DNA from 4 places in the Rhodococcus sp. IEGM 1330 genome. Region 3 is predicted to be linked to each of the others. Evidence: riboswitches for the same ligand, from Rfam matches in the RefSeq annotation. Region 3 holds a riboswitch; each other region holds the start of a gene.
The links. A riboswitch is a leader RNA that binds a small molecule or an ion and turns the genes downstream of it on or off. The one in region 3 is predicted to bind S-adenosylmethionine.

Region 1: linked by a shared signal. The riboswitch ahead of R4P57_RS01760 (bifunctional o-acetylhomoserine/o-acetylserine sulfhydrylase) and the one ahead of R4P57_RS18800 (mandelate racemase/muconate lactonizing protein) in region 3 are both predicted to bind S-adenosylmethionine.
Region 2: linked by a shared signal. The riboswitch ahead of R4P57_RS21085 (aminotransferase class V-fold PLP-dependent enzyme) and the one ahead of R4P57_RS18800 (mandelate racemase/muconate lactonizing protein) in region 3 are both predicted to bind S-adenosylmethionine.
Region 4: linked by a shared signal. The riboswitch ahead of R4P57_RS21745 (ABC transporter substrate-binding protein) and the one ahead of R4P57_RS18800 (mandelate racemase/muconate lactonizing protein) in region 3 are both predicted to bind S-adenosylmethionine.

Annotation. Positions count from the first base shown of each region.
Region 1 covers NZ_JAWLSB010000001.1:401,692-406,991, reverse strand. The annotation lists gene R4P57_RS01770 (ABC transporter substrate-binding protein) at 1-394, shown strand, start outside; gene R4P57_RS01765 (MFS transporter) at 408-1,550, opposite strand; SAM riboswitch class IV at 1,903-2,025, shown strand; gene R4P57_RS01760 (bifunctional o-acetylhomoserine/o-acetylserine sulfhydrylase) at 2,198-3,547, shown strand; gene metX (homoserine O-acetyltransferase MetX) at 3,607-4,689, shown strand; gene R4P57_RS01750 (DUF3017 domain-containing protein) at 4,728-5,045, opposite strand; gene R4P57_RS01745 (bifunctional methylenetetrahydrofolate dehydrogenase/methenyltetrahydrofolate cyclohydrolase) at 5,057-5,300, opposite strand, start outside.
Region 2 covers NZ_JAWLSB010000010.1:17,279-22,578, reverse strand. The annotation lists gene alc (allantoicase) at 1-812, shown strand, start outside; gene R4P57_RS21095 (YbaK/EbsC family protein) at 865-1,338, shown strand; gene R4P57_RS21090 (hypothetical protein) at 1,347-1,847, opposite strand; gene R4P57_RS21085 (aminotransferase class V-fold PLP-dependent enzyme) at 2,002-3,357, opposite strand; SAM riboswitch class IV at 3,412-3,527, opposite strand; gene R4P57_RS21080 (Pls/PosA family non-ribosomal peptide synthetase) at 3,742-5,300, shown strand, end outside.
Region 3 covers NZ_JAWLSB010000008.1:94,240-99,539, reverse strand. The annotation lists gene R4P57_RS18810 (hypothetical protein) at 1-375, shown strand, start outside; gene R4P57_RS26835 (carbonic anhydrase family protein) at 489-770, opposite strand; gene R4P57_RS18805 (carbonic anhydrase family protein) at 715-1,320, opposite strand; SAM riboswitch class IV at 1,482-1,600, shown strand; gene R4P57_RS18800 (mandelate racemase/muconate lactonizing protein) at 1,629-2,057, shown strand; gene R4P57_RS18795 (hypothetical protein) at 2,165-2,347, shown strand; gene R4P57_RS18790 (hypothetical protein) at 2,732-3,130, shown strand; gene R4P57_RS18785 (helix-turn-helix transcriptional regulator) at 3,302-3,520, opposite strand; gene R4P57_RS18780 (hypothetical protein) at 3,771-4,340, shown strand; gene R4P57_RS18775 (TerD family protein) at 4,431-5,300, shown strand, end outside.
Region 4 covers NZ_JAWLSB010000010.1:141,989-147,288, reverse strand. The annotation lists gene R4P57_RS21750 (ABC transporter permease) at 1-813, opposite strand, end outside; gene R4P57_RS21745 (ABC transporter substrate-binding protein) at 818-2,434, opposite strand; SAM riboswitch class I at 2,656-2,749, opposite strand; gene R4P57_RS21740 (hypothetical protein) at 2,855-3,607, opposite strand; gene R4P57_RS21735 (HNH endonuclease signature motif containing protein) at 3,727-5,300, shown strand, end outside.

The DNA of each region.
Region 1 (5,300 bases), on a different contig from region 3:
GTTCTACGAGGGCAAGGCGATCGCGTACCAGGACGGGTTGAGCACGGACTTCCTGACCAAGGTGGGCTTCGTCATTCCCGACGAGATCGACGCCTACGTTCCGGCGGACGGCGGCGGCCAGGCGAGCATCCCGCTCGAGAATCTGTCGGTTCTCAACGCGGCCGACGTGCTGATCTGGGGAACCGAAGGCCCGGGCGACCGCACGGAATTGGAGAAGGAGGCGGTGTACGACGCCCTCGAGCCGGTGAAGGACGGCAACCTCGTGTTCACCGACGGCGTGACGGCGGGCGCGATCTACTTCACCAGCGTGCTCAGCCTGCCGTACGTGATCGACAAGCTGGCTCCGGCTCTGGCCGAAGCCCTCGGTGGAACGACAGCAACGATCACCGGCTGACGGGACCGGTCGCCTATTTCGAGGGCGAGCGCCTGTCCATCCACATGGCTGTGGCGAGTACACCCAGACCGGCCACGGCCAGGCCCGAACCGACGGCGGCGGGTGCCGTGTAGCCGAATCCTGCGGCGATCACGGCGCCACCGACTGCCGCTCCGATGGCGTTGGCCAGGTTGAACGCGGCATGGTTGAGCGATGCGGCGAGCGTCTGGGCGTCCTCGGCAACGTCCATCAACCTCGTTTGCAGACCGGGTACCACCGAGGAGCCGGACGCGCCGATGAGGAACACCAGCAGTAGGGCGGTGATCGGATTGTGTGCGGCCACGACGAACACAGCAAGGAACACGGCAGTGGCGGCCAGGCCGACGAAGGTGCCCTTGAGCTGGTACCGGTCGGCGAGCCATCCGCCGGCGTAGTTTCCGACGACCATTCCGAGTCCGTAGATCATCAGGGCCACCGGAACGAAGGCGCGGGCGAGACCGGCGACGTCGGTCAGAGTCGACGCGATGTAGGTGTACACCGCGAACATGCCACCGAATCCGACGATGCCTACGAACAGGGTCATCCACACCTGGCTGCGGCGCAGTGCGCCCAGCTCGGTGATGGGGCTGGTGGTCGGCATCGCGTCGAGCCGTGGCATCCAGAGGACGAGCGCGGCGACGGTGAGGGCACCGATGACCGCCACGAGAGTGAATGCACTGCGCCATCCCAGCGCCTGCCCGATCCAGGTCGCCACCGGTACGCCGACGACGTTGGCGACCGAGAGTCCCATCATCACCATCGCGACGGCCTTGGCTCGCTTGCCCGGTTCGGCGAGGTGGGCAGCGACCAGCGCCGCTACGCCGAAGTACGCACCGTGCGGCAGACCTGCAACGAATCGCGAGGCCACCAACTCGTTGAAGCTGGGCGCGAAAACCGTGCCGAGGTTTCCGAGGGTGAAGGCCACCATCAGCGCGAGCAGCAGCATCCTGCGCGGAACGCGGGCAGCCAGGGCTGCGATGGTCGGCGCGCCGACGACCACACCGAGCGCGTACGCGGAGATCATGTGGCCGGCCGAGGGCTCGGAGATCCCCATCGTCGTCGCGATGTCCGGCAACAGACCCATCGACGCGAACTCCGTGGTGCCGATCCCGAAGCCGCCGATGGACAGGGCCAACATCGCCAGCTTGCGGCGGGTCGAGTGCGGTCGGTGACTGACACTCAGGCCACTCGACACCTTGCCGCGCACAGCGCTGACTCGGGACAGAGCGGAATCGGTGACAGTCACAGCAGTACAACCTTCGTGTGGATCGGGGACGTGAGCAACGAGAACGGTGGCTCGGCGAATCGATTCAGCAGAGCCCAACCGAGTAAGGGAACAGCCAACCGAACCATTGTCTTCCCCCAGGCAACTTGTTTTCGAGTCGCGGCACGGTGATTGTCCTCACCCGAGCATCTGCTCGAGCTCTACCTGGCACCGCGCGCGTGCCCTTGTTCCGGTGGGGTGCCGTCACCCGCTAAGATCTTCGCCAGGTCATGAGTGCCAGCATCGAGCCCCGGCTTGCTGGCCGGCAACCCTCCAACCGCGGTGGGGTGCCCCGGGTGAACGACCAGGCCGATCCGGCACGCGGGTGCCGTATCGACAAGCGCGGGTCCGCAGGAAGCGGACCCACTGAACCTTCGGTCCCCAAGGGGCCGAAGCCTGTCAGGAGGTTCTCTCATGTGTTGCTGTACCGATACGCCCCGTAACGCTCGACTTCTCGAGCTTCATTCGACATTCGATTCGTCTTAGACAGACTCGTCTCAGAAAACGGAGTATCACCAGCCATGACCGATTCCACCCCAGACGTCGTCGACGCCACCGGAGCACCCACCGAGGATCCGTTCACCGATCCCGCAGCCAACTGGAGCTTCGAGACCAAGCAGATCCACTCGGGTCAGACCCCGGACGGCACCACCAAGGCTCGTGCGTTGCCCATCTACCAGACCACCTCGTACACGTTCGACAACACAGATCACGCAGCCGCACTGTTCGGTCTGGCCGAGCCCGGCAACATCTACACCCGCATCATCAACCCGACTCAGGATGTCGTCGAGCAGCGCATCGCCGCGTTGGAAGGTGGCGTCGCGGCATTGTTGGTGGCGTCGGGTCAGGCCGCCGAGACGTTCGCGATTCTCAACCTCGCAGAGGCAGGCGACCACATCGTGTCGAGCCCTCGTCTCTACGGCGGCACGTACAACCTCTTCCACTACACGCTCCCCAAGCTGGGCATCACCGTCTCGTTCGTCGACGATCCCGATGACCTCGAGCAGTGGCGCGCGGCAATCACCCCGTCGACCAAGGCGTTCTACGGTGAGACGATCTCCAACCCCAAGAACGACATTCTCGACATTCCCGGGATCTCGGCGGTGGCCCACGAGAACGGCATTCCGCTGATCGTGGACAACACCGTGGCAACGCCGTACCTGCTGCAGCCGTTGAAGCACGGTGCCGACATCGTGGTGCACTCGGCGACGAAGTACCTCGGCGGACATGGAACGGCCATCGCGGGCGTCATCGTCGACGGTGGCACGTTCGATTGGACGCAGGGCCGTCATCCCAACTTCACCACCGCGGATCCCAGCTACCACGGCGTCGTGTTCGCCGATCTGGGTGCGCCCGCGTTCGCGTTGAAGGCACGCGTTCAGCTGTTGCGTGACATCGGTGCTGCGGTCTCGCCGTTCAACGCCTTCCTCATCAGCCAGGGTCTGGAAACGTTGAGCCTTCGGATCGAGCGGCACGTGGCGAACGCACAGAAGGTCGCCGCCTTCCTCGCCGGTCGGGACGACGTCGTCTCGATCAACTACGCCGGACTCGAATCGTCGCCGTGGTACCAGCGCGGGCAGGAATTGTTGCCGAAGGGGCAGGGCGCGATCATCGCGTTCGAGCTGAAGGGCGGTGTGGACGCGGGCAAGAAGTTCGTCAACGCACTCACTCTGCACAGCCACGTCGCTAACATCGGAGACGTGCGTTCACTCGTCATCCACCCCGCATCCACCACGCATTCCCAGCTGACTCCGGAAGAGCAGCTGGCATCGGGCGTCACTCCCGGCCTGGTGCGTCTCGCCGTGGGCATCGAGGGAATCGACGACATCATCGCCGATCTCGAGGTCGGATTCAGCGCGGCGGCATCTTGAGTCACAGCTGCGACACAGGCGTTCGTCCGGAGGCGGTTCTTCCGTCTCCGGACGGGCGGTTGGGAACAATCGACATCGGTGGTCTCGATCTCGAGAACGGCGCTCGCATCCCCCAGGTCACCGTCGCGGTGCAACGCTGGGGCGAACTCGCCACCGACCGCAGCAACGTCGTACTCGTCGAACACGCCCTGACCGGGGACTCGCATGTGTCCGGTCCGCCGGACGCCGATCATGCTCTGCCCGGTTGGTGGAACGGAATGGTCGGTCCGGGCTGCCCCATCGACACCGACGAGTGGTGCGTCGTGGCGACCAACGTGCTCGGCGGCTGCGGCGGGACCACGGGCCCGAGCAGCGTCTCTCCCGATGGCACGCCCTACGGGTCTCGTTTTCCGGACATCTCCATCCGCGATCAGGTCGCTGCCGAAGCTGCCGTGGCCGACGTCCTCGGAATCGAGCGGTTCGCTGCCGTCGTCGGCGGCTCGATGGGCGGGATGCGCACCCTCGAATGGATCGTGGGCCATCCCGACCGAGTGGCGGCCGCATTGGTCCTCGCGGTCGGTGCCAGGGCAACTGCCGACCAGATCGGTACCCAGACAACACAGATCGCCGCGATCAAGGCCGATCCAGGATGGCTCGGCGGTAATTATCACGACACCGGCACCTCGCCGACGGCCGGACTCGGCATAGCGCGGCGTATCGCGCACCTGACGTACCGAACCGAGAGCGAACTCGACATCAGGTTCGGAAACTCACCGCAGAACGACGAAGACCCGTGGGCCGGTGGCAGATACTCCGCACAGAGCTACCTCGAGCATCAGGCTGCGAAGCTCGTCAACCGATTCGACGCTGCGACGTACGTCCTGCTCAGCGAGGCGATGAACCGTCACGATGTAGGCCGCGGCCGGGGCGGAGTGGCCGAAGCTCTTGCGTCCACACCTGTTCCGACCATCGTCGGCGGAGTCGACTCCGATCGCCTGTATCCGCTCCGACTGCAGAAGGAGATCGCTCGCGAACTCCCCCAGTGCCGCGGACTCGAAGTGATCCAGTCGCGTGACGGACACGACGGCTTCCTCACCGAGGCCGATTCGGTAGCGAAGCTGCTTGCCGAGACGATGGAGCTGGCCCGCCTCGGACGGCGCTGACACCGCTCTTGTTCGGACCGGGCGCTCCAGCCCTGAGGTCAGTCGGTTCCCAGCGGATCGATCGACAGCGACAGAAACACGATTGCTCCGCCGACGCAGCCCAGCGCCAGCACATCGAACACGCGACTGCGCACTTGCAGTGTGCCGACACGCGTTTCCGGCAGGCACAGCCGCAGGACGGCCGCCAGCAGCGCTGCGCATCCGAAGATGAACGCGCCGCGCCGCCAGCGATCGGCCAGCACCAGAACGAGCGCGGCGAGGACGACGACCGAGACTGCGACGATCGGTAGGTTGCGCGCGACTGCCGCGCGAAATCCCGCGTCGGGCTCCCTTCGCGCGTCCTCTGCATCGCTCACGTCTGGTTCGCTCAGCTCTCGGCGGCGACGCGTTCGGCGCGCTCGACGACATTGGTGAGCAGGAAGGCCCGCGTCAGCGGTCCGACGCCGCCGGGGTTGGGCGAAAGGAATCCGGCCACCTCCGCGACACCGTCGGCGACATCGCCGCGCAGTCCGTCCTCGGTGCGGGTCACCCCGACGTCGAGCACAGCAGCACCCGGCTTGACCATGTCCGCAGTGATCAATCCGGGTACTCCGGCAGCAGCGATGACGATG
Region 2 (5,300 bases), on a different contig from region 3:
ACGACGGGTGGGAGACGCGACGCCGACGCGAGGCCGGGTACGACGAGGCGATCGTGCGTCTCGGAGCGCCAGGGGTCGTCTCGGCTGTCGTCGTCGACACCGCGTGGTTCACCGGAAACTATCCGCCGGAGATCTCGATCGAGGCCGCCGAGGTCGACGGATTTCCATCACCGGAAGAGCTTCACACCCAGACCGAGTGGACCACCATCGTCCCGCGCAGCCCGGTCAACGGCGACAGCGAGAACAGGTTCGCTGTTGCCTCCGACGCGCGGTGGACGCACGTGAAGCTGTCGATCTATCCCGACGGCGGAGTGGCGCGGTTGCGGGTGCTGGGTCGCGGCAAGCCCGACCCCAAGTTCCTCGCTGCCGGTCCGGTCGACCTGGCTGCACTCGAGAACGGTGCGTACGTCTCGGCGTGCTCAAACATGTTCTACAGCTCACCCAACAACCTGCTCTTCCCCGGTCCCCCGCGGTCGATGGGTGAGGGCTGGGAGACCTCGCGTCGACGCAACGACGCGAACGACTGGGTTCAGGTGCAGCTCGCCGGTACCGGGCACATCTCTCTCGCCGAACTCGACACCACCTGCTTCCTCGGAAACGCGCCAGGTGCGGCATCGCTGCGGGGCCGGCTCGGCGACGGCGAATGGATCGAACTGTTGCCGCGAACGACGCTGCAGCCCGACACCCGGCATCGCTTCGTACTCACCCACGACACCCCGGTCTCCGAGGTGCGAATGGACATCTTTCCCGACGGCGGCATGGCGCGATTGAGACTGTTCGGTGATCTCGCGGGAGTGGAGCCTGCGGAATGACCAGATGGGCAAGCCTTCTGCGTAAACGGTCGCGGGGCAATAGGGTTGGACCATGTCCCGGCTACTTCATCCGAATGCAGCCCATGTGGCCGACACTCTGATTTCACGTGGTCATCACGGGGTGGTGGTGAACAGTCCGGAGGGCACACACACTGCCGCCGATGCCGCTGCGGCACTGGGCGTCGAGGTGGGCGCGATCGTGAAGTCGATGGTGTTTCTGCTGGGCGACGAGCCGGTGCTGCTACTGGTCTCCGGTGCCCACAACGTTCATCTCGAGCACACCGGTGAGCGTCTCGGCGGCACGTTGATGCGCGCGCCTCTCGACACGGCCAAGCATGCAACCGGGCAGCCGATCGGGGGGATCGCCCCGGTCGGCCACCCCACCAACCTGGACACGTTCGTCGACCAGGATCTGGCCGGATACGCCGAGGTGTGGGCGGCCGCCGGTCACACCAACACGATATTTCGGTCCACGTTCACCGAGTTGGTGCGGATCACCGCAGGTCTGGCGATCGACGTCACCTGACCGTCAGCTCAGGACGCGAGAGTCGGGGCGATCGGTGCGCCGAGGACCGCGTCGACGACGTCGATGTCGAGTCGGGTGCCGCGGGATTCGAGCAGCGGCAGTACTCCGTTGTTGATCAGACCCGACTGGCGAGCGACATCGCCGAGCACGGTCAACGTCACGCCGTCGGCCACATCGGCCGCAGTGACATCGGAGATCAAACTGGCCAATCCCGCCGGCGTTCCGACGTAGCGGATCGACGACGGGCTGGTCGGCGCATCCAGTGCGGAGAATTCCCGACGGGCCGTCCGGGCATCGGCCGCGATGTGGATCTCGAGGTCGAGAAACACTGCCGTGCTGTCGGCAGATTCGCCGCGGTCGACGGCCTCGGCCCGCACCCGGGCTCGATGTTGCTGGGATTCCCGCAGGTCGGAGGCCTGGATTCGGACTACGTCCGTCTCGGGAGCGGCGGTCAGTTCGGTCCAACCCGCAGTGAATTCGACGGCGACGCGGGTGAAGTTGTGCGACATGAGTGATGGTCCTGATTCTTCAGTCGGTGAACGCATTCGGTCGGAGCGGAGCCGAACTCGAACACGACCCGGACGCAGTGCGGCACAGATCCACGTATCTGTTGCACCAATGGCGGTTGCCCGTCCACACGACACTCACGGTCATGACGCCATGCTAACTGTCTGCGGGGGTGCACGGGGATCCAACCCACGCGGCGCTGTGCCCACCCACCCCGTCCACCCGTCCGGCCAGCTCGGGGAAGGGTCGCGGGTCGGGTACGGGGTTCCACCAGCCGGCGTCCTCCGCGTAGTGCCAGTTCGGTCCCGACTCGACCAGGGCGGCGAGGGCGTCGACGAGTCGATCCACATCGGCCGACGAGCTGCCGAGGCCGATACTGGCTCGAACCGCTCCGGCCGCGTGCCCCAGCCTGCTCAGCAGTGGGTGTGCGCAGAACTTTCCGTCGCGCACGCCGATTCCGTGTTCGGCGGACAGGTACGCAGCGACCTCACCGGGATCGCGTCCGGCGACGGTGAAGGTGACGATGCCGACACTGTCGGGTGAGTCGGCCCACACCTGGAGCTGCTCGACGCCGTCCAGTGCGGCCAGCCCGTCGCGCAAGCGGGACGATAGCTCGTGCTCGTGTTCCTGTAGTTCTGCGTCGTCGAACCCGGCGATGGCCTCGCAGGCCGCAGCGAGTGCGGCAACTCCGAGCACGTTGGGCGTGCCTGCCTCGTGCCGCTGCGGTGCCGGAGCCCAGTCGGTGTGTTCGATGCTCACGCTGCGCACCGCGCCGCCGCCGGCCAGGTGCGGCTCACCGAGGTCGAGCCAATCACGTTTTCCCACAAGCACTCCCGCGCCGAACGGGGCGTAGAGCTTGTGCCCGGAGAACGCGAGGTAGTCCACGCCGAGTGCGTCGATGTCGACCCGACGATGCGGCACCAGCTGAGCACCGTCCACCGCGATGCGCGCGCCGTGCCGATGTGCAAGAGCGGCGAGTTCCGCGATGGGCAGCACCTCACCGGTGACGTTAGATGCACCCGTGATCGCCAGCAGCGCAGCAGGTTTCGCGGCGAGTTCGGCGTCGAGACGCGCGATGGTCTCGGCCAGGGTCGACGCAGCCACCACCACTCGTCGATCACGCCACGGGAGCAGATTCGCGTGGTGTTCGATGTCGAGCACCACGGTCTCACCCGGCACGCATGCGGCCAGCAGGTTCAGCGAGTCGGTGGTGTTCCGCGTGAACACCACCACCGAGTCCTTCTGCGCACCAACGAAATCGGCGACGGTCACCCGAGCCTTCTCGTACGCCGCCGTGGAGACCCGTGAGGCGTAGCCGGCACCGCGATGCACACTCGAGTAGAACGGCAACAGCTCCGCGATCCGATCGGTCACCGCGCCCAGTGCCGGCGCGCTGGCGGCGTAATCGAAGTTTGCGTATGTGCATGTGCCGCCCTGCACCAGCGGTACCTGCAGATCCGTGCCCGAAACAGGGGCAAAAGGAGCACAGGGGCGGGAAAGTACAGATGTCATGACAGATCAAGCCCTCACGTTCGAGGGACCCGCAACCGAAGGATGTGGTGAACGAGTCCGCGCTTGCCGCGCCGGTTTTCCGGCGTCAGCCTGGTCGTCACCCGGAGCACCCCACCGCGGAGGAGGGTTGCCGACCAGCTAGCCGGGGCTTGATGCTGGTACTCGTGACCGTGGGGAAGACGATCGCAAACTCGCTGCGGTTTTGTCAAGCCGGGACTCACACGTAGGCAGCAGTAGGATTCCCGCGGTGGGAAGGCGCGCTCGTTCACCTGCTGGCAAACAGAACGTGAGATAACCAACGGCGCTGCTGTTCGTCAGCACCACAGAGTCATTTGCCAACGCAGAGTTACATGCAAAACGAATGAGAAGGACGCCCGGTTGTCTGTGCATCAAGAGAACGATCTGCCGGGTTCGAGCGCGGACATCGCACCTGCACCGGCGGCGTTTCTTCGCTCACCCCAGGCTCCACCCGCCCGGACGCTCATCGACGTTCTCCACGACACGGCCCATCGCTTTCCCGACGCCCCCGCCATCGACGACGGAACCGTGTCGGTCAGTTACTCGGAGTTGTTGGACGACATCGCCGAGGGCGCTCAGTGGCTCGCCAACGCCGGTGTCAGGCGCGGCGATCGCGTCGGCATCCGCATGCCGTCGGGGTCGTTCTCCCTCTATGTCGCGATCCTGTCGATTCTGAACGTCGGTGCCGCCTACGTTCCGGTCGATGCGGACGATCCGGAGGAGCGCGCCGAGTTGGTCTTCGGTGAGGCACAGGTGACGGCCATCGTCACTGCGGGCGGCATCGCCGCCGGTACTGCCCCGAAGCAGGACGTTCCTCAGCACGACCTTTCCGAACACAATGCCGGACCGCCCACCCCGCAGGACGATGCGTGGGTCATCTTCACCTCCGGTTCCACCGGCACACCCAAGGGCGTTGCGGTCAGTCATCGCAACGCGGCGGCGTTCGTCGACGCCGAGGCCCGCATGTTTCTGCAGAAGGACCCGCTCGGTCCGGGCGATCGGGTGCTGGCCGGACTGTCGGTCGCGTTCGACGCGTCGTGCGAGGAGATGTGGCTGGCGTGGCGGCACGGTGCGTGTCTGGTTCCCGCGCCCAGGTCGTTGGTGCGGTCCGGTTTCGATCTGGGCCCGTGGCTCGTCTCCCGCGACATCAGTGTCGTCTCGACGGTGCCCACGCTCGCGTCGCTGTGGCCCGCGGTGGCGCTGGAAGCGGTGCGGTTGCTCATCTTCGGCGGCGAGGCATGCCCGCCGGAGTTGGCCGAGCGCCTCGCCGTCGAAGGCCGCGAGGTCTGGAACACGTACGGCCCCACCGAGGCGACGGTCGTCGCGTGCGCGGCGATCATGGACGGCACGGGTCCGGTCCGGATCGGGCTCCCCCTCGACGGGTGGGACCTGGCTGTGGTCGACGCCTCCGGCACTCCGGTGCAGATCGGTGAAGTCGGCGAGTTGGTCATCGGCGGCGTCGGGCTCGCTCGGTATCTCGATCCGGCCAAGGACGCCGAGAAGTACGCGCCCATGCCGTCCCTCGGGTGGGACCGGGCGTACCGCAGCGGCGATCTGGTCAAGCTAGAGCTCGAAGGTCTGTTGTTCCAGGGTCGCGCCGACGATCAGGTCAAACTCGGCGGCCGACGCATCGAGCTCGGCGAAATAGACAATGCGCTGCAAGCACTTCCGGGCGTCGGCGGTGCGGCGGCCGCCATCCGCAAGACGGCCGCAGGTAACTCGGTGCTCGTCGGATATCTCGCCAGCACCAACCCCGATTTCGATCTCGAAGCCGCTCGCGAATTGCTCGCCGAGCAGTTGCCTGCAGCGCTGGTTCCGCGGCTCGCTCTGGTGGACGAGATGCCCACGCGCACCTCGGGCAAGGTCGACCGCAATGCGCTGCCCTGGCCCCTGCCCGGCATGGCGGGCGCGTCCTCGCTCGGCGG
Region 3 (5,300 bases):
GTATCGATGCAGCAGTGGCAATCGCTGTCGATGCAAGCAGAGTCCGGACAGCTCGAGATCCCCGATGGCGTGGCGTTCCGGTGCGATGAGGTCTGCGCTGCGTACATCAGACACCTGACGGAAATGCTGGCGAGGACGAAAAACCTGGTCGACGTCGAGGCGTTCGGCACCCTCGATTCGGCTAGGCAGCTCGGGAGGAAGTTCGAGAAGATTGCCCACAGTGGCGATCGATCGTTGCGGGTCGTGCTCTTGCAACACATCGAGGTCATCGAGCTGATGCGGTCGGTGTTCAAGCGCTATTTCGACGAGGTGGAGTACACCGATCAGCGGACGTTGAAATCCATCGGCGAGATCGCGGAGGGTCTGAGCAAGTGATTTCATACCGGAGTTGGTGTGATCGGAGCTGGTCTACCGTCCGTCCGAATGATGCTGCGCTGGCGTCGAATCGGTAGTGAGCTACCTCTGGCTCGCTCAACCCAGCGCCCCTGTCAACTTCCTTCAGTATCGAGCAGAACGCTTCGGCTGCCTTGCTCCTGAAGGGGCCGAGCGTTCTGTTCGATCAGGGTGCGGAATTCGTCGAGTTGCTCTGCCGAGGCCTGTACCGGAGTGGTCATCACAATCCACTGCACGCCCTCGGTGCACGGGGGAGTGGTGAGGGATCCGGTGTAGCGCACATTCGTCCGATCGGCAGGTAGCAGAGCCGCGGGATCGAAACTACTGAGCTCCGCGGTGTCGCCGACGGGAGGCAGTTCGTCGAAGTAGTTTCCCAATGCTGCGTTCGCTGCCCCCCTTGTCGATCAGGACGCTGACGACGGTGATGCTTCCGTCTTCTGCGGTGTGCACCAGATGCAATTCGGCGTCGTGGCGGACGCCGTCCAGTTCGTGCTCGGCCGGTTCGTGGAGGTGGAACTGCGTCAGCGCAAAGTGCTTGTCGCCGAGGATCACCTCCGATCCGGGTGTCTTGTCCGCCTGTACCGTGTGTCTAGTGTTCTTCAAGGCGATAACGCCTGTGTTGTAGGCGAATTGGAGCGACGGAAGGTCTGCGGCGGTGGCGTCGTGGAGGTTGATCGGGGATTGGGCCGACGTGTCGGCGCAGGCACCCCAGTCAGGGCTGAGGGTCGGCCACGCGTCGGGGTCGAGTTCGCCGTCGTACTGGAATTCGGTCGCTTGCTGCGCCCCTGCTTCTTCCGCTGCAGCGGCGGCGCTTGCTGCAGGTGTGGTCGTGTCAGTGCTGGATTCAGCGCTGGGCGTATTCGAGCACGCTACGAACAGGAGCGGGACGGCCGCGACAAAGGCAGCACTGCGAGCAAGGCGAAGCATAATTCCTCCCAACTAGATGTAGAACGCACCTAACGAAATATGTCTATCACACTGACCGATTGCCGCTTCGATGGCGGGCGGAGTGCGAAATCGATCCGAACTCGGGGCGATCCGATCCATCGGATGGTGCATGTCGTACCGCGCGTCTACGCTCGGAGGTGGTTCATGAGTGGCAGCTGTCGGTACCTGGCCGGCTGTCCGGCAACCCCGTCTCCATCGACAGGGTGCCCCAGGGGAAGAACCGGCGCGTCCCGCAATCGCAGGCGCGCAAGTCGATGGAGGGTTGCACCTCCAGAATGAGGTGAACAATGTCCGGTAGTGACGAACTCGAAGCAGCACAGGCGAAGTGGGAACCCATTCCGCCGGAACGCCGTCGTACCTGGTGCCAGACGCTACTGAGTTACCCGCCGATTTGGTACGGCGTGTTCCCGATGCTCGAGACTCGGAGGCTGGTACTCGAAGGCGGGTACGCCAATGCCGAAGCTTGGATCGAGCTCGCGAAACGTGCTGAGGCAGTGGGTTTCACGCCTCAGACGTGGCTGATCTTTCGGCAGAGTCTCGAGCCGTCCTATCTGAAAGGTCGTTTTCCTGCGCATCCAGAGAACATGCCCAAGCGGCGTGGGAACGGTGGTGTCGAGACGGTGGTCGTCGACCCCGAGGACTTTTCCGTATGGCCATGGCTGTTCGAGGCGGGGTATCGCGCGGGCGAGGCGACCTTGCAGACGCTGTCTCGCTGAAGCCGTCTATCAGCCGTCGGCGTGCGGCTTCTCAGTGGAACCGCGGGCGTCGCTGCTGCGTCTGATGCTGTGGGGCGGCGCTCGGGCCGCGTCGGGGAGGGGCGGAAATGGCAGTTCCAACTGATTTCCCACCAGTGGTCTACGTGCCGTGCGTCGAATCGGTGGCCACGCCCTACGAAGACGGTTTGGGTAGCGTCGGCGACGCTATCGGTGATGGTGCTGCGGCAGTTGCCGACACGGGGTCGGCAATCGGCGAACTGGCGACAGGGGCGTGGGATGCGATTTTCTGACGTGCAGACCAGTGAAGTGCGGCGCTGGGTGGCATCGCCTGGGTCGATGATCGCTCGAAGCGCGATCTTCGGGGTTGCGGCGCTGATTGCTCTGTACTTGTGCGTGGTGGGTGTCGTGGAGGGAATGATCGCCCCTGCGCTGTCGACATTCGGATTTGCTGTATTCTGCATCAGCACAATGGCTTTCGCGTGGACCAACGTCCCGTCGATTAAGACAGGCTCTGACGTCGGCCCTTGGGTGCAGGGATCGACTGTGCGCTACAACCCGGTGAGCTTGAGGTTGCTCGTCGTGGTGGTCAGTTCTCTGTCGACCTGCGTGATCGCGATGGGTTTCACCTCGGGTGGGGTGGGGTGGGATGGGTGCTTGCGGCGATGGGGCTTTCCATGGCCTCGCTCCTGATTCCAATCCTGTTGCGCAGTATTCGCAACGGCTACCTCGAGCTCTCGGACGACGGTATTCGCCACCGCGGCTGGGCATTCGACATCCAGGTACCGTGGGCGGACATCCGAGACACCGCTGTGGTCGTGGAGTCGTACCCGTTGGTTCTGGTGAGGGTCGACGAGTTGGCGAAGATGAACCGTCGCTTCACAACCTTGCTCCGGAGAATCGAAATTATGCCGAAAGGCAAGTACATCGAACTCGACTGCAGACGCTTCGATATCCACCCGGTTGCGCTTGAACAGTGGATTCGCTTCTACATCGACAACCCGGAGGCCCGAGTCGAACTTGGAACCGATGCAGCAGCAGATAGATTGACGGGCGTCGGTGTACAGCGCGCCTGACCGAACTGTCCGAGGTCATACACGAGTTCCGGTACGCCGGATCCGGAAATCGTTGCGTACGAGTTGATCGGACCCCTTTTGCCGAGATCCGATTCGGGTTCCATGGCTTTGCTCTACGGCCACGCGGGTTGCAGTCCGCCTGGCCGGTCAGGCACCGCCATGGTGGCGTTGTCAACGCGGATCCAGAGGCGGCACAGGCGTTCCGGCCCGAGTCCGCAGAGTGAGGTCACAGCCCAGCGCATTCGCGATGGCGATCGCACCGTCGAGTTGGATCGAGTCTTTGCCGCCTTCGAGAGCTTGGACCGTCGATCGCCCCACGCCGGCAAGCAATGCCAACTCAGCCTGAGTGAGGCGTAACTGAAGCCGACGTGCGACGAAGGCGTCGGCCACCTCGCTCGAATATCTCCGGCTTCGTCATCGCGGATCGGCCATATTCGCTCCTTGTGCTTGCGAGTGCATGCATAGGTGAGGGTACGCCTCATGGTTGAGGCGCCACATCCGGTTATGCCTGTGAACGACGGCATAACGCCGTATCCGAACGTCGAATCGCGCGTGTCGGTGGTCCGTTCATTGCGATACTGAATCGACATTGCCTGTACCGGGGACGGGCCCATGCAGTCTCGACCGGCTCGGAGTTGGCATGTCCACGAGAACGTTCATTGCAATCACCGCAATAGCTCTGGTCTGCGCCGGCTGCTCGAGCAGCCCCGACGAGACACCGAGCGAAGCTGTTCCTGTCACGAGCAGTTCCAGCGTCACTGTGTCGGCATCGCCTACCTCCAACGTGGACGTGCCGGCGGCACCTGAGCCGCCGCCTGTTCCTCAGCCTCAACCAGTCACCTACGAGTGCGGCGACTTGGATCTGTATCAGTCCGGCACTGCCCTGTACTCAGACGGAACGACAGGGTACGAAGCCGAATGCGACACGTACGTCGCGCCGGCACCGCCTGAATTGAGATACTGCGATTACGGCGGCACCGCGGTCTTCACCGATGGGTCGTACGAGGTGAACGACCCGAGATGCGCGGCGACCGCGCCGGTGCCCGATGCAGGGTATCCGTACAACGAATCCGAGGATCGAAACGGCGATGGCGTCGTGAATGGCTACGAGCGGTGCGGAGTCCTGTGCGGAGAAGAACCCACCAGCGGGGACATACAAACCCAGTACGGCTGCGAGCAGGGCTACATCACAGGTCCGCAGTGCGAATAGATTGACCCGTGTTCGGCATTTGCCGTATTGCCGGTGACCCGTGCGGCATAGTGACCACCACTGTCCGTTTGCGTCGAAGGTGGAACCTCCGTGGGGAATGCAGTGAAGACCGGACGCGACAAGTGGGTCGTCGTCGATGTCGAGACCTCAGGTCTGAAGGCATCCCGTGATCGGGTGCTCAGCGTGGCCGCTATGACGGTCGACGAGGACGGACGCGTGGGACGCGAACTGTCGACTCTGGTCAACCCGGGCTGCGATCCCGGTCCGGTACACATCCACAAACTGACGCCCGAACGGCTTGCCGGCGCGCCGACGTTCGACATGATCGCCCCGCAGCTCATGGATCTGCTCGACGGTCGAACCATGGTCGCGCACAACGCAAGTTTCGACCATGGCTTCCTGAAGCTCGAATCGATGCGTGCGGGCATCGACATGCCGACGAAGCAACGGTTGTGCACCGTGGCATTGTCGAGGCGACTACAACTCGACACTCCCAACCACAAGCTATCCACCCTGGCTGCGCACTGGAAAGTGCTGCAGTCCAATGCACACGACGCCTACGACGATGCCCGCGTGCTGGCGCAGGTGTTCACTCACAGTGCTCGACTGGCCAGGTCGCTCGAACTTCCCCTTCCCGTCGTCACGTGCACCGAGCGCCTGACGCTGTATCCGGACACCGTTCCTCGAACGCATTGCACGTGGGAGAACCCCGGTCCACTTACTGAGGACGGCGCTCTGATTCAGGGCATGCGAGTCGTGATCAGCGGCGACACGCGGATTCCGCGGCTGCGTTTGGCTGCTCAGCTCACCGAAGCGGGCTTGGACGTGATGAACTCCGTCAGCAGGTTCACCAGTGTGGTGGTGTGCTCGGATCCGACGACTGAAAGCAGAAAGGTCGAACGGGCTCGGGCCCATGGACTTCGGATCATTTCGGAGTCAGAACTGCTGGACTTTCTACGG
Region 4 (5,300 bases), on a different contig from region 3:
CACCGATGTCTGGGTCAGCCGTCCGACTCCGGCGCGCGAGAATACGGTCTCGACCACCACCGATCCGGCCAGCAGGGTGCCCACCAGAACCCCGGCAATCGTGAAGGCCGGGATGGACGACAGTCGCAGAACGTGTCGCGTCTGCACCCGAAGGCGTGAGACCCCCTTGGCGCGAGCCACATCCACGAATGGCTGCTTCCATGTGGTCGCCATACTGGTGGCGAGCACCTGAGCGATGACAGCACCGGTGGGCAATGCCAGCGTCACCGCAGGCAGCACCAACGACGCTGGCCCGGCGTCACCGAACGCCGGGAACCAGCGCAGTCGGAACGAGAACAGTTGCAGCAGAAGCAGACCCACCCAGAATGTCGGCACCGCCACCCCGAGCGGTGGGAGCGCGAGCAACAGGTTCTTCAGCCAGACGATCTGGGTGTACGTGGCGGCATAGGCCACCGCGGATCCGAACACGACGGCCAGCACCAGGGCTGTCGCCGCCAAGCCGAGGGTGCTGGGCACCGCGTCGAGAATGGCCGTCGTCACCGGTTGGCCGGTGGCAATGGACAGTCCGAAGTCACCTTGCACGGCCCCGACCAGCGAATGCCAGTACTGCACCAACACCGGCTGATCGAGACCGTAGCGAGCCTGCAGTTCAGCGATGGCCGCAGCATCCGCCGGAGTGCCCGAGCCGGCCGAGTCCACGGCAAGACTGACCGGGTCCGAGGGAAGGAGGAAGAGCACGATGAACGAGATGGTGAATGCAGCCCACAGCACTGCCAGTGCCTGCAGTACTCGCTGTCCGACGTAGCAGGTCATGGCTCTACTGCCCGCTCAGCCAGGTGTCGAAGAACTGCAGGCGAGCGGAGGCCTCGAACTTCAGATCCTGCACTGTCGACGCCGCGCCGACGGCCTGCGAGAGCTCGATCGTGGGAATCCACAATCCGTTGTCGAGCACCTGCTGCTGGGCGGTTGCGAGGATCTCGTTGCGCGCCGCAACGTCGGTGGTCGAGAGCTGGTCCGTCAACGATGCATCCAGATCCGGAATCGGGCCGCGCGCGTTCAGGTTCCGTCCGTCGACGGCAAACGAGGTACGAAGAATGTCACCGTCGGCGCGGGTGCTGTTGTAGTACGTGGAGTCGTAGTCCTTGGTACCTTGCCGTGCGGTCGCCTCCGAAGTGGACACCAGCTCGAGCTGTAGGTCGACGCCGACGGCGCGCAACTGCTGCTGGGTCAGCTCGAGGATCGCCTGGTTGCCGGCGAACACGGCCGAGTACATGACCTTGAAGCTCAGCTTCTGCCCGCCCTTTTCACGGACCCCATCGGCACCGGGAACCCAGCCCGCTGCATCGAGCTGCGATTTCGACTTCTCGGGATCGTAGGTGACATCGGCGAGTTCGACGTACCCCGGAGTGGCGCTGGCCAACGTGCTTGTCGCCGTGCGGAAGTCGGGTCCGAGGACGGTATCGACAAGTTCCTGACGGTTGATCGCCGGCACCAGGGCCGTCCGGACGGCGGGATCCTGTAGCGCACCACGAGTGACGTTGGGCTGAATGCCGAACGGAACGCCCGGGTTCGATGTCGTCAGGATCCGGCCACCGGTCGCCTCGATCTGTGGAGCATCCTGCGGTAGCGCGTCACTGACGGCGTCGAGCTGGTCGGAGGAAAGACTGCCGGTACGTACACCCGACTCGGGCACGATGGTGAACTCGATACGATCCAGGTACGCCTCGCCCTCATGGCCGAATACCGCAGAGCCCCAGTTGTATCCGATTCGCTTGGCCAAGGCGACGGAGCGGTCCTGCTGATAGTCCGCGTAGGTGAACGGTCCCGATCCGATGTTGGCGCCCAGGCACCGCGACTCGGCAGACTGCGCCGAGGTCGCGATGGATTGGATTCCGAGCTGAGGCGTCGAACTCGCCTGCAGGAACTGCGCATTCGGTGCCGCGAAGTCGATGCGGACCGTGAGCGGGTCGACCACCGTGGCACCTTCGTACCCGGTCAGGTAACTGGCGGCCAGAGGTGCCTTGGCTGCACCGAGAGTGCCGGTGATGGCGTCGAAATTCGCCTTGACGGCAGCGGCATCGAGTGCGGTGCCGTCACTGAACGTCACACCGTCTTTCAGCTGGAAGGTGAACGAGCTCGCGTCGGGACTTACTTCCCAGCTTTCGGCCAACCACGGCTCGACCTCGCCGGTTTCCGGGTTCTGATCGGTGAGCGAGTCGACCACTTGGCGGGTGACGTAGATCGTCTGATTGGTGCCGGATTGTGCCGGGTCGGAGCAGGTGGGAGCGCCGGACAGGCCGTAACGCAGGGTCCCTCCTGACTGCGGGGGTCCGGCGTCGGCGGCCGAGGTGGTGGCGCTACCTGCGCACCCGGCGAGCAGTGTGGCGGTGGCGGCGATTACTCCGGCCACCAAAAGTACAGGGCGAGTGGACACGTGGGTGTCTCCGGTATCTGGTCGATCGCATAGGAACTCCCTCGTCCGAGCCACGTGTGCCCAGGAAGGAGTTCGTGCAGATGATGAGGTGTGGTGTCGAAAAGTACGGGTGCCGAAATGTCAGCTAAGACAGGTCGAACCGTTCAGACGGCACAGATCGACATGAATCCGACGGCATCCGTCGACGAAGCCTGCAGCTACTCGGGTATTCATGTGCATTTCCTCCATCGGTCCCGGCGGTAGCACCCGCACCCGACGAGCGGGGGGTTGCTGCGACGTCATCGAGCCAGGTCTCTCGGTCGCTCTGGATGGTCCTACGGTTTCCGATACTACGAGAGGGTCGGGGCAGTTGCCAACCGGGGTAGGAATCGACTCACCGACGGAAGATCCGAAAAGTACGAACGGGACGACCCCCACCAGTCAGACGGCAACTGTCAGCTCAGAGCCTTCTCGACCGATCGGACCTGAATTGTACTGCTGCTCAGCCATTTTCGAAGACCAAAGTTTCACGCGCCCCATCCAGTATCCGATCGTTTCACCGGAGGCGAACTGATCCAGCACGTCCATGCACAGCCAGGTCGCGACTGAGAAATCTTGCTCCACACCGTCGAGCCCGATCAGTGCCAACTCGTCGCCCACGGCGATGAGAGCGCGATCGACACCGGAACTACCGCGCTCGAGCCATCCCAAAGCCCGCCGGAGATACTCCCAGTCGGCCGCAGGGACAGACTCGGTGGCCGATTGCCTACACAATTCCGCCGTCGCAACGAGCGCGTCCACAACCGGCGTCGACAGTGCACCGTCGAGTTCGACGAGCATGCCCCGATCGGAATCTATGAGGTCGGCCATGTAGCGCCAACGGGCCGGAAGGGCAACATCCTCCGGCCACAGGTCCGTCGTACCGAACTGAAGTCGAGTGATCAGTTCCTTCGGTGAACTGCACGAAGCGGCGAAACGAAATGCGTCGTTCATGTCGATCATCCCCACTGGGTCAACACAACATTGGATACCGGCTCGACACTCGAGTTCGGAGATACAGCAAGCAGTGGCTTTCGTCGCCGAATCAAGCAACACTGCTGTGGTCGTTACGTCCGCCTTGGGAGATATTGAACGCCGCCACCAGCATCTACGCGACTCGTCGTTGCTTGAAATCGATAACGTCACATTTGTCATCGATGTGTAATCCACCACATAGTGCGGTACTCCGACCCCGACTGGACCGTTTCGACAGCGGAGCACTAACGGGAACGCATGTTCGAATACTTGTCGGTGGGTCGCGATAGATTCTGTTCATGCTTTCGGGGGACGGCGGATCAGGGGTGGACGGCATCGAGACGGTGCCGCCCGCCCCTGACGTGTCCGATCCGCAGTTGTCGGCGTTGGTGGATCAGGTCGAGTCCGCGGTCGCCGAGTTGGCGGATCAGGCGTCGGTGTCGTGGACGAATGCCGACCGGCGTGCAGTGATCCAACGGATGGAAACGATGACCAGGTCTGTGACGGCGTACTCGTACACCTGGCTCAACGAACTGATCGCTCAACACGGTCTCGATGTGTACCCGGGGTCGGTGCCGTCCTCGGTGGCGTGGATGCTGCGGATCACCCCACGAACAGCAGGAGCACGAGTGCGCCTGGCCGGGGAGTTGGGTGATCGCACCGCGTTCTCCGGCGAAGTATTGCCCCCGCTGCTGCCGAGAACCGCGGACGCGTTGCGGGCGGGGTTGCTCGATGCCAAGCATGTGCAGATGATTCGGGAGTTCTTTCGCCATCTGCCGTCGAGTGTCGATCCGCAGACACGGGATCTCGCCGAAGAGCAATTGGTGGGCTACGCATCGACCCGACGACCCGACGACTTCGCGCCGCTGGTGGCGCATCTGGACTCGATCCTCAACCCCGACGGCGATCACGACGAAGACGAAGACGAGGACGGGAAGCCACCGAAGCCACCGAAGCCGCGGAAGCGACGGGATGCGTTCTTCTACCTCGGCGAGCAGGGTGCCGACGGTATGTCGGAAGGAAACTTCTGCGTCGACCCCGAACTACGGGCCTACCTCGAGGCCCTGTTCTCCAAAGCCGCGAAACCCGGAGTCAACAACCCGGCCGACCCGACATCGATCGTCCACGACGAAACCAGCAGCGACGACAACAGCGGGAGCGGCAGCGCCACTGCTCCCAAGTCCAAGCCCAAGCCCACTCCCCGCGATGCCGGATCCAGTGACGCAGGACTGTGGGATGGAACGGACCGCAACAGTGACGACGACTGCGATGACGACGACTGCGGTGACGGGACCGACTGTGGTTCCAGGACCGACTGTGGTTGCGGCACAGAGGCAAATGACTCCGACGACACTGCAGGCGCTACTGAACCCGGCGGGCACTCCGGATCCGATACCGGCGTCGACGACGACACCGTGGACAAGGCAGCTGTGCGGGACGCTGCTGCCGCTCGTGATCGACGAACCCAGCGCGAACGTCACCACGACGCCCTGAAACTAGCGCTTCGGCAGACACTCGCCTCCGGGACACTCGGCACCCACCGAGGCCTGCCCGTCACCGCGATCGTCACCATGACCCTGAAAGATCTCGAAGCCGGCAGCGGATACGCCATGACCGCCACCGGATCCCGCATCTCCATCCGCGACGCCATCCGCATGGCCTCCCACGCCCACCACTACCTCACGATCTTCGACGACCACGGCAGAACGTTGTACCTCGGCCGATCGAAACGGATAGCCTCCGCCGACCAACGGATCGTGCTCATCGCCCGAGACCGCGGCTGCAGCTTTCCCTCCTGCACCCGCCCAGCAACCTGGTGCCAAACCCACCACGTCACCGACTGGATCGACGGCGGCTACACCGACATCGACGC